DNA from 2 places in the Enterobacter sp. AC1 genome. Region 1 is predicted to be linked to the other one. Evidence: predicted binding sites of a transcription regulator. Region 1 holds the regulator's gene; the other holds the start of a gene.
The links. The regulator Fur, encoded in region 1, represses iron uptake genes when iron is present. The targets are predictions, from matches to a motif close to ATAATAATGAGAACNACTATCAA.
Positions count from the first base shown of each region.

Region 1 (7,263 bases):
TATGTCCAAAGACAAAGACGGTGCCGCTGCGCTGACCGGTTTTGTCGGTTTCCTGGTGTTAACCACTCTCTGCTCGCCTGCAGCGGTGGCCATGATCCAAAAAATTCCGGCGGACCAGGTTCCGGCGGCATTCGGTAAGATCAGCAACCAGTTTGTCGGTATCCTTGTGGGTATCATCTCTGCCGAACTGTACAACCGCTTCAGTAGCGTAGAGCTGCCAAAAGCGCTGTCGTTCTTCAGCGGTCGTCGCCTGGTGCCTATTCTGACCTCCTTTGTGATGATCTTTGTTGCGTTCATCCTGATGTACATCTGGCCGGTGATCTTCGACGGTCTGGTGAACTTCGGTGAACACATCCAGAAACTGGGCTCCGTCGGTGCGGGCGTGTACGCGTTCTTCAACCGTCTGCTGATCCCGGTTGGTCTGCACCACGCGCTGAACTCCGTGTTCTGGTTCGACGTTGCGGGTATTAACGATATCCCTAACTTCCTGGGTGGCGCACAGTCCATCGAAGCAGGTAAAGCGGTTGTCGGTATTACCGGTCGTTATCAGGCAGGCTTCTTCCCAATCATGATGTTTGGTCTTCCAGGCGCTGCGCTGGCTATCTACCACTGCGCGCGTCCAGAAAACAAAGCGAAAGTGCTGGGTATTATGATGGCGGGCGCGTTTGCGGCCTTCTTCACCGGTATCACCGAGCCGCTGGAATTCTCCTTCATGTTCGTGGCCCCTGTGCTGTACGTGATCCACGCTGTGCTGACCGGTATCTCCGTGTTTATCGCGGCAAGCATGCACTGGATTGCGGGCTTTGGCTTCAGTGCGGGTCTGGTGGATATGGTGCTTTCTTCCCGTAACCCGCTGGCAACCCACTGGTGGATGCTGATCCCACAAGGTCTGGTGTTCTTCGCCATCTACTACATGGTCTTCCGTTTCACTATCACCAAATTCAACCTGATGACCCCGGGTCGTGAACTGGCCGTGGCCGGTAGCGAAGCGGATGGTCAGGATGTGAACGTGAGCGGTGTTCAGGATCAGGACGTATCAGGCCTGGCGCGTCAGTACATTGCAGCTGTTGGCGGTTCTGACAACCTGACCGGCATTGATGCCTGTATCACCCGTCTGCGTCTGAACGTGAAAGATTCTTCTCTGGTAAACGAAGCGCTGGCAAAACGCCTGGGCGCGTCCGGTGTTATCCGCCTGAACAAAACCAGCGTGCAGATTATCGTCGGCTTCGTTGCGGAAAAAATTGCCAACGCAATGAAAACGACCGGCCCGGTTGCAGCCGCTGAAGCAAGCGCTGCGCCCGCTGCGGCCCCTGCTGCTGCAAAACCGCAGGCGGTACCTAACGCCAAAACGGTTGCCGCGCTGGTATCTCCCGTCACCGGTGAGGTCGTTGCGATTGAGCAGGTGCCTGATGAAGCGTTCGCCAGCAAAGCGGTCGGTGACGGTGTTGCGGTGAAACCAACGGACAAAACCGTTGTGTCTCCTGCTGCCGGTACCATCGTGAAAATCTTCAACACCAACCACGCGTTCTGCCTCGAAACCGAAAATGGCGCGGAGATCGTTGTCCACATGGGTATCGATACCGTTGCGCTGAACGGTCAGGGCTTTACTCGCCTGGTGGAAGAGGGCGCTGAAGTGGTGGCCGGTCAGCCGGTTCTGGAAATGGATCTGGACTTCCTGAACGCCAACGCGCGCTCCATGATAAGCCCGGTGGTTTGCAGCAACATCGACGACTTCAGTGGCCTGGTCATCCAGGCGAAAGGTCAGGTGGTTGCGGGTCAAACGCCGCTGTATGAGATTAAAGGCAAGTAATCGCTCCTGAGTAGAGTCATGCCTTAAGCGGCGGGGGATATCCTCCGCCGCTTTTTTTTGCAGCAAATGCCCCCATTATTTTCTTCAGAGCCGTTTTAAGGGTTGTCACTACGTCCGGCTTATAAGATCATATGCCGTTATACGTTGTTTACGCTTTGAGGAATCCACGATGAGTGAGGCAGAAGCCCGCCCGAGTAACTTTATTCGTCAGATCATCGATGAAGATCTGGCCAGTGGTAAGCACACCACAATTCATACCCGCTTCCCGCCGGAGCCAAATGGCTACCTGCATATCGGGCATGCAAAATCTATCTGCCTGAACTTTGGCATTGCCCAGGACTATCAGGGGCAGTGCAACCTACGTTTCGATGACACCAACCCAGTAAAAGAAGACATCGAATACGTTGAGTCCATTAAGAACGACGTGCAATGGCTGGGCTTCAACTGGTCTGGCGATATCTGCTACTCCTCTGACTATTTTGATCAGCTGTACGCCTATGCGGTAGAGCTTATCAACAAAGGTCTGGCGTACGTCGACGAGCTGTCTGCTGACGAGATCCGTGAATATCGCGGTACGCTGACCGCACCGGGCAAAAACAGCCCGTTCCGCGATCGCAGCGTGGAAGAGAACCTGGCGCTGTTTGAAAAAATGCGTGCCGGTGGCTTCGAAGAGGGCAAAGCCTGCCTGCGTGCCAAAATCGATATGGCGTCTCCGTTCATCGTGATGCGCGATCCGGTGCTGTACCGTATTAAATTTGCTGAACACCACCAGACCGGTAACAAGTGGTGCATCTACCCGATGTACGACTTCACCCACTGCATCAGCGATGCGCTGGAAGGCATCACCCACTCCCTGTGTACGCTGGAGTTCCAGGACAACCGCCGTCTGTATGACTGGGTACTGGATAACATCACCATTCCTGTGCATCCGCGTCAGTACGAGTTCTCTCGTCTGAATCTGGAATACACCGTGATGTCCAAGCGTAAGCTGAACCTGCTGGTGACCGACAAGCACGTTGAGGGCTGGGACGACCCGCGTATGCCGACCATCTCTGGTCTGCGTCGTCGTGGTTATACTGCCGCGTCTATTCGTGAGTTCTGCAAACGTATCGGCGTGACCAAGCAGGACAACACCATTGAAATGGCTTCTCTGGAATCCTGCATTCGCGAAGACCTCAACGAAAACGCACCGCGCGCGATGGCGGTCATCGATCCGGTGAAGCTGGTTATCGAGAACTATCCGCAGGGTGAAAGCGAGCTGGTCTCCATGCCTAACCATCCGAATAAGCCGGAAATGGGCAGCCGTGACGTGCCGTTCAGCGGTGAAATCTGGATCGACCGCGCTGACTTCCGCGAAGAAGCCAACAAGCAGTACAAGCGTCTGGTGTTGGGTAAAGAGGTGCGTCTGCGTAATGCCTACGTCATCAAGGCAGAGCGCGTAGAGAAAGACGCGGAAGGTAACATCACCACCATCTTCTGTTCATATGACGCTGAAACGCTGAGTAAAGATCCGGCGGACGGCCGCAAGGTGAAAGGCGTTATTCACTGGGTGAGCGCATCCCACGCGCTGCCGGTGGAAATTCGTCTGTACGATCGTCTGTTCAGCGTGCCAAACCCGGGTGCTGCTGAAGACTTCCTGGCGACCATCAACCCGGAATCTCTGGTGATCAAGCAGGGTTATGCGGAGCCTTCCCTGAAAGCCGCTGAAGCGGGTAAAGCGTTCCAGTTCGAGCGTGAAGGTTACTTCTGCCTGGACAGCCGTTACAGCACGGTGGAAAAACCGGTATTTAACCGTACCGTGGGTCTGCGTGATACCTGGACCAAAATCGGCGAATAATAACGCTGCATTGGTCAATGAGAGACAAACGCCGCTTATTGCGGCGTTTTTTTATTTAACGATCATATCGTTAAAGCAGGGGGGTAATAATATCGTGGAAAATATCAGGTCAATGTGGTGCTACTTATTTTTCTGAAAAAAGTTTGTTTTTTATCATCAATACGCAATTTGTAAAAAGTAACAGCAATTAACGATCTTACCCTCTGAAATTTAATGGCTTGCCCCGCCAAATCTCGCCCTCCGGTAAATGTTACAAAGCACTACCAATTATGTGCACTTCGTCATAATCCTGACTTTTGTCCGCTGAAAAGCATTGATAATTCGCGTCGCGAAAAATAACCTAAAGACGGTAGTTAATTCGAGGGTATTTATAACTACCCCTGACCATTTGGTCTTTTTTATTTTCGCCGTTTCAGGCGTTTTAATTCGTCAAAGAGGAATAATCTATGCGTACGTTCAGTGGCAAACGTAGTGCGCTGGCGCTGGCTATTGCCGGTGTGACAGCAATGTCGGGCCTGGTCGTTACACCAGAGGCGAAAGCCGCGGGTTTCATCGAAGATTCTACCCTCACGGGCGGTATTTATTACTGGCAGCGTGAACGTGACCGTAAAGACGTCACTGAAGACAAATACAAAACTAACCTTTCTCACTCCACCTGGAACGCCAACCTGGACTTCCAGTCGGGTTATGCCGCGGATATGTTCGGTCTGGATATTGCTGCGTTCACCGCAATCGAAATGGCGGAAAACGGCGACAGCGGCCACCCGAACGAAATTGCCTTCTCCTCCAGCAACAAAGCCTATAAAGAAGACTGGTCCGGGGATAAGAGCGGAATCAGCCTTTATAAGGCCGCAGCGAAATTTAAATACGGCCCGGTATGGGCGCGCGGTGGCTATATTCAGCCAACCGGCCAGACGCTGTTAGCGCCGCACTGGAGCTTTATGCCGGGTACCTATCAGGGGGCAGAAGCCGGGGCGAACTTTGACTACGGTGATGCGGGTGCGTTGAGCTTCTCTTATATGTGGACCAACGAGTATAAAGCACCATGGCACATCGAAATGGACAAGTTCTACCAGAACGATAAGAAAACCAAAGTAGATTATCTGCACTCGCTGGGTGCGAAATACGACTTCAAAAACGATCTGGTTCTCGAAGCCGCATTTGGCCAGGCGCAAGATTATGTCGATCAGTACTTTGCCAAGGCCAGCTATAAGTTTGATGTCGCGGGTAGCCCGCTGAGCACCAGCTACCAGTTCTACGGTACGCGCGACAAGGTCAGCAACGGTGGCGTCAATGATATTTATGACGGCACCGCGTGGTTACAGGCGCTGACCTTCGGCTACAAGGTCGGTCAGGTTGATTTGCGCCTGGAAGGCACATGGGTTAAGGCGGAAGGGCAGCAGGGGTACTTCCTGCAGCGTATGACCCCGACCTATGCATCGTCCAACGGCCGCCTGGATATCTGGTGGGATAACCGTTCCGACTTCAACGCCGACGGCGAGAAAGCGGTCTTCTTCGGCGCAATGTATGACCTCAAAAACTGGAATCTGCCTGGCTGGGCCGTGGGTGCCTCTTACGCTTACGCCTGGGATGCAAAACCTGCCGATATGGCAACACCGGATGCCTACTACGATCCAAACTATCGTCTGAAAGAGTCCTCCTACAGCCTGGATGCTATCTATACCCTGCAGGATGGTCGCGCGAAAGGCACGATGTTCAAACTGCACTTCACCCAGTATGACAACCACTCCGATATCCCGAGCTATGCGGGCGGTTACGGCAACATCTTCCAGGACGAACGTGACGTGAAATTCATGGTTATCGCACCGTTCACCATCTTCTGATGAATCGTCCGGCGGGTTAGCGCCCGCCGGACCGGAGACTGCACATGATAAAAAAAATCGTAATTGTCGCGCTGCTGGCGTCGGGGCTGGTGGCGTGTGCTCAGACTCAGGCCCCTCAAGAAGACTCCCGTCTCAAGGAGGCCTACAGCGCGTGCATCAATACCGCTGAAGGCTCGCCGGAGAAAATTCAGGCCTGCCAGAGCGTGTTGAATGTGCTGAAAAAAGAGAAAGCGCATGAACAGTTCGCAACGCAGGAAAATGTTCGCGTGATGGATTACCAGGCCTGTATCCAGGCGCGTAAAACCGGTAACGATCAGGAAGTGGCGAAGCGTTGCGACCAGATCTGGAAAGAGATCCGCAGCAGTAACAGTAATTAACCTGCTGTTATCATGCCCGGTGGCGCTAAGCTTACCGGGCTTTTTTATGCCTGAAAACAGGAAAAAAAAAAGCCAACCTTGCGGCTGGCTCAGAGTATGAATACTGATTATTTTGCGTCGTGCGCGTGGTCATCTTCGCGGCAGTCGCCTTCAGCGCAGTGACCGTAAAGGTACAGGCTGTGGTTGGTCAGGCGGATGCCATGACGCGCGGCGATTTCACGCTGACGTGATTCAATGGAATCATCGCTAAATTCAATGACCTTGCCGCAATCGAGGCAGATCAGGTGATCGTGGTGCTGCTGCTGGGTCAGTTCGAAAACAGATTTACCGCCTTCGAAATTATGACGGGTAACAATGCCCGCGTCGTCAAACTGGTTCAGCACGCGATAGACGGTAGCCAGCCCAATCTCTTCACCCATGTCGATAAGACGTTTGTAGAGGTCTTCCGCACTGACATGGTGATTGTCTGGACCCTGAAGCACTTCGAGGATTTTTAACCGAGGAAGCGTAACTTTCAGGCCAGCCTTCTTTAATGCGGTATTGTTGTCAGTCATGCGGAATCTGTCCTGTTGCTAAACGATTCACTTCTGTAGGAAGTGACAGAAAATGCACCCGGGATAATGCGTCTCATTATAGAACTGCCATGGCTAAATGAAAACTGCAAGTCTCAGGCAAAATATGCTTATAAAAACGTGGTATCACCAACAAACTTGTTCAAAGGAAAACCACGTTTATCAGGGAGACATTGTACAGGTCTGGACGAAAAAGTTAAAAGATTGTAGCGATTAATTTAATCGGTTTGACCTGGAGCACTGGCGCAGCCGCCGCTGCGCCGCGGAAGAAATCAGGCGTTAAGAATATCGTCCAGGTGCAGTTCCTCACGGATCTGCTTAACCCATTTCTCAACGCGCTCTGCCGTCAGCTCTGGCTGACGGTCTTCATCAATGGCCAGACCCACGAAATGATCGTCATCGGCCAGGCCTTTAGACGCTTCGAAGTGGTAACCGGCAGTTGGCCAGTGGCCAACGATCGCTGCGCCATTCGGCTCAATGATGTCGCGGATAGTCCCCAGCGCGTCACAGAAGTACTCGGCGTAGTCTTCCTGATCGCCGCAGCCAAACAGGGCGACCAGCTTTCCGTTGAAGTCGACTTCTTCCAGCGTCGGGAAGAAATCATCCCAGTCGCACTGGGCTTCACCGTAGTACCAGGTTGGAATACCCAACAGAAGAATGTCATAGCCTTCGAGATCTTCTTTGCTGCTCTTGGCGATGTCATGCACATCAGCAACGTCTTTACCGAGCTGTTTTTGAATGTTTTTTGCGATATTTTCGGTATTGCCGGTATCACTGCCAAAGAAAATGCCGATGATTGCCATGAGTAAAATAACCTCTTGAA
Region 1 covers NZ_JBNDIZ010000002.1:397,736-404,998, forward strand. Annotated here, with positions in the region: gene nagE (N-acetylglucosamine-specific PTS transporter subunit IIBC) at 1-1,810, shown strand, start outside; gene glnS (glutamine--tRNA ligase) at 1,980-3,647, shown strand; gene chiP (chitoporin ChiP) at 4,094-5,491, shown strand; gene chiQ (ChiQ/YbfN family lipoprotein) at 5,539-5,868, shown strand; gene fur (ferric iron uptake transcriptional regulator) at 5,976-6,422, opposite strand; gene fldA (flavodoxin FldA) at 6,713-7,243, opposite strand.

Region 2 (4,857 bases), on a different contig from region 1:
ACGGCGAGCGCGGCTGCGTCACCTGAATCAGGGCATCGCCCCAGCGGTAGATATCGCCAATAAACACGTTCTTTTCGGTCAGCCCTTCGGTGGAGAGGTTCTCGCCAAACGCGGGGGCGACGAAGAGATCCGCCAGCTCGGGGAACTCGGTTTTCCAGTGCTGATAGTGTTCGCGCGGATAGTGGCACAGCGCGCGCTCCGGCCCGCCGTGGATTTTCTTTTCGGCCTGCTCGTCGCCCGCAAGCCCGAGGTCGGTTAGCGTCAGCTCACCGTCGACCTGAATTTTGGCGATGGCGCTCGGGCGGCTGCCGTCGTATTCCCTTACCTTGCCTGTAAATACATTCACCGGATAATGCATCGCTGCTCCTTTCTGCAGATACAAAAAAAGCGAGTCATCAGACTCGCTTCTCGCAGGCGTCAATGCAACCTTATTTTTTAGCGGCGAAACGCGCTGCTGCTTCGTCCCAGTTGACCACGTCCCAGAAGGCTTTGATGTAGTCCGGGCGACGGTTCTGGAATTTCAGGTAGTAAGCGTGTTCCCACACGTCCAGACCCAGGATTGGGAAACCGGATGCGCCAGAGATCGCTTCACCCATCAGCGGGGAGTCCTGGTTAGCGGTAGAAACCACCGCCAGTTTGTCACCTTTCAGTACCAGCCACGCCCAGCCAGAGCCGAAACGGGTTGCAGCGGCTTTTTCGAATTCCGCTTTGAAGTTGTCTACGGAACCGAAGTCGCGCTCGATAGCCGCTTTCAGGTCACCCTGCAGGGTGGTACCGGTTTTCAGGCCTTTCCAGAACAGGCTGTGGTTAGCGTGACCGCCAGCGTTGTTGCGCAGAACGGTTTTCTTGTCCGCTGGCAGCTGGTCCAGTTTGGTGATCAGCTCTTCAGCAGACAGGTTAGCGAACTCTGGCAGGCTTTCCAGCGCGGCGTTCGCGTTGTTCACATAGGTCTGGTGGTGTTTAGTGTGATGGATTTCCATCGTCTGCTTGTCGAAATGCGGTTCCAGTGCGTCGTAGGCATACGGCAGGGATGGCAGTGTATAACTCATAATCCTCTCCATTATTGTCGGGCGGCACAGCTGTTAATGCCGCGTAAGCAGTTGGTTCATTATAGTTAATTAAATGATATTGAAAATGATTATCAATGCCGTAGTTTTTATAAGGTTATTCAGGTTTTGCCTAAACACAAAATTGTGAGTCTGCTCACCCGGTTAACGTGCTGATTGCCATCCAGAACAAAAGTGCGGCAACCTTCTGAAGGTTCCTGAACCGCCTAATTTTTACACTCATCAAGTCGGAGGGACGCCACCGACTATAAAAACGATGAGGACGTAAAAATGAATCATGCGATTACGATGGGTATCTTCTGGCATTTAATAGGCGCGGCCAGTGCAGCCTGTTTCTATGCCCCGTTCAAAAAGGTGAAAGGGTGGTCGTGGGAAACCATGTGGTCGGTTGGCGGTACCGTGTCCTGGCTGATTTTGCCGTGGACCATTAGCGCCATGCTGCTCCCGGATTTCTGGGGCTACTTCACCTCCTTCAATGCCTCCACCTTGCTGCCGGTGTTTCTGTTCGGTGCGATGTGGGGCATCGGCAACATCAACTACGGCCTGACCATGCGCTACCTCGGGATGTCGATGGGTATCGGCATCGCGATTGGCATTACGCTGATCGTTGGCACGCTGATGACGCCCATTCTTAACGGCAATGTTGACGTATTGCTCAACACCAAAGGCGGGCAGATGACGCTGCTGGGCGTGCTCGTCGCGGTGATCGGCGTGGGTATCGTCACCCGCGCGGGTCAGCTGAAAGAGCGCAAGATGGGCATCAAAGCCGAAGACTTTAATCTGAAGAAAGGGCTGCTGCTGGCAGTGATGTGCGGCATCTTCTCGGCGGGCATGTCGTTCGCCATGAACGCCGCGAAGCCCATGCACGAAGCGGCCGCCGCGCTGGGCGTCGACCCGCTGTACGTGGCACTGCCAAGCTACGTTGTCATCATGGGCGGCGGCGCGCTGGTCAACCTCGGCTTCTGCTTCATTCGTCTGGCAAAAGTGAAGGATTTGTCGGTAAAAGCCGATTTCTCACTGGCAAAATCCTTAATCATCACCAATGTGCTGCTGTCGATGCTGGGCGGCCTCATGTGGTATCTGCAGTTCTTTTTCTACGCCTGGGGCCACGCCAGCATTCCACCGCAGTACGACTACATAAGCTGGATGCTGCACATGAGCTTCTACGTGCTGTGTGGCGGACTGGTTGGGCTGGTACTGAAGGAGTGGAATAACGCCGGGCGTCGTCCGGTGGGCGTTCTAAGCCTGGGCTGCGTGGTGATCATCATTGCCGCGAATATTGTCGGCCTCGGCATGGCGAACTGACTACGCCGCCTTTCGACTGCGATGACGCCACTGAACCGGCGTCATCCCCACCTCGCGGTTAAACACCACCGAAAAGTAATTACTGTCCTCAAATCCGCAGCGCATCGCCACTTCGCTCACCATCAGCTCAGTATGCTGCAACAGGTACTGGGCGTGGCAGATGCGCAGCTGGCGCAGGTAGTGGTTCACCGTCATCCCCGTCTGGGTGCGGAACTGCTGGCGCAGCGCGCGCTCGCTGCACTGCTCCTGTTCGCAGAACTTTTCCAGCACAAAACTTTTGTTCAGGCTGCCCGCAAGCCGGGCGATCAGCTTGTCCAGCAGCGCTTCCTGGACGGTTGCGGAGGGGTTATCGGTAGCGTAACGATGGCGCTTGAGAGTCATCACCAGCTGGGCGAACAGCAGCTCCGCCATCGGGTTTGCCACCGGATCGTGCTTTTGGCTCTCCTGCTCCATCTGGGAGATCGTCTGGCGCACCTGAGCCATGCCGTTGCTGCTTAAGCGCCAGTGGGGTTCGCCTCTGGCATTGAGAAAACCGGGGATATAGGCCGCCCAGTCGACATTCAGTTTGAGCCTGTCCGGGCAGTAGATAACGTTCTGCAACACCAGATCGTTAACCGAGGCGTAAGCGTGTTTGTCTTCGGCGCGGATGTAAAACAGATCGCCACGCGTGATGCGGTAGGGCCGGCCGTTAAGGATGTGTAAGCCGTTGCCGCGCCACACCAGCACCAGCTCGCAAAACTCGTGCGTATGCTCGGCAAAGACATTTTGCGGATAGCGGTCGGCCACCGCGACGGCCTGGCTCGCGGAGGCAAAAAAGTCATCTTTGCGAAGAATTAACTGAGCGGCCACACCACAACCTCTACGGTGAATAACCGGACATTATTAGCCTTTTTACGGCAATAAAACGGTGATTGCCTTCGCGTTACTGGAGCGAAGCATCCTTCCCCTGACGGATATCGCGCGGCGACCAGCTAAACTCGCGGCGAAAAAGAGTCGAAAAGTGATTACTGTCGCCGAAACCGCAGCGATAGGCGATATCCGTGACGCTTTCGTCGGTGTGACGTAAAAGGTGACGCGCTTTGATCAGGCGCAGGCGGTTGAGGTAGCGCTGAGGGGTGAGCCCCGTGTACTGCTTCAGCTGACGATGGAGCGTGCGTAACGACAGCGAAAAATCATCCGCCAGCGCTTCCCAGCATACGTCATCAGCGAAATGGTCCTCCAGCCAGGCCAACAGCTGGTTCAGCCGCGCGTCGTTATTTGCCAGCCCTTCCACCAGGCTGCTGCGACGCAGCAGAACCAGCAGCTGCATAAACAGCAGCTCGCGGGTGGCAATGGCATGGGTCTCCTGCCCGTCCTCGCTCTGCTCCATTTGATTCACCAGCTGGCGCACCTGCTGCAACGTGGACTGATTCACCCGCCAGTGAGACGGGTAGTGTCCATCCTGCTCCTGGGGCAGTAGCTTGTGCAACCCCGACAGAAACTGGAACGCGTCCGGCGAACGATAGAGTACGTTGGTCAGGCACAGGTTATCGGTATGTTCATACAAATGCCTGTCGTGGTCACGCACGAAGCACACCATACCGCCGCTGATGGTGTACGGCTGGCCGTTGAAGACATGAATGCCCGTCCCATGCTCGACAATCACAATTTCATGAAAATCATGATGATGTTCAGGAAACGCAGCCTGCGGGAGCCGCGGCTCAATCGCAACCGGAGACGTTCCCGACGGGAAAAAATCGACGCTGTGCAGTACGGTCATAACGGCTCCCACCAATGAGAAAAGTTCTCAAAATAGTAATTAAGGCCTTCCGCACTCACCTTAAATTTTTGACGGCAAACGTCGCAAAAGCTGTCCGTTTTTCAAGAAACAGACGAAAAAAACGGGAAATGCGGTCAGCGTCACATTGCCCTAACACCCCACCATGACTGGAAATTGTGAACTCCCTCACGTTCATCTTTGCTTTCTTGCCAGCGCGAGATTCGTGCTGTCAGTGATGAGAAGGTGGTCTTTTCTTCCCTTTTTTACACTCAGCACCAATGACTTAAGAAGGGACCTGACCATGACTTTTCGCCATTGTGTGGCTGTCGATTTAGGCGCTTCCAGCGGCCGCGTAATGCTCGCCACCTGGGACTGCAGCGAGCGCACATTTACGCTTCGCGAAATGCACCGTTTCGCCAATTGCCTGCAAAAACAGGACGGTTTTGATACCTGGGATATTGATGCCCTGGAAGCGGAGATCCGCACCGGGCTGAACAACGTCTGCAATAACGGCATACGCATCGACAGCATCGGTATTGATACCTGGGGCGTGGACTACGTTCTGCTCGACAGCCACGGTGAACGAATTGGCCTGCCCGTCTCGTATCGCGACAGCCGCACCGATGGGCTGATGGCGCACGCCATCACACAGCTTGGCAAGGACAACATCTATGGCCGCAGCGGCATACAGTTTCTGCCGTTTAACACGCTGTATCAGCTGCGTGC
Region 2 covers NZ_JBNDIZ010000012.1:58,764-63,620, forward strand. Annotated here, with positions in the region: gene yiiM (6-hydroxyaminopurine reductase) at 1-421, opposite strand, end outside; gene sodA (superoxide dismutase [Mn]) at 429-1,049, opposite strand; gene rhaT (L-rhamnose/proton symporter RhaT) at 1,338-2,372, shown strand; gene rhaR (HTH-type transcriptional activator RhaR) at 2,373-3,221, opposite strand; gene rhaS (HTH-type transcriptional activator RhaS) at 3,295-4,131, opposite strand; gene rhaB (rhamnulokinase) at 4,433-4,857, shown strand, end outside.
Region 2: sodA (superoxide dismutase [Mn]) is a predicted target of Fur. The motif match lies at 1,123-1,145, and genes of this name have one in related genera.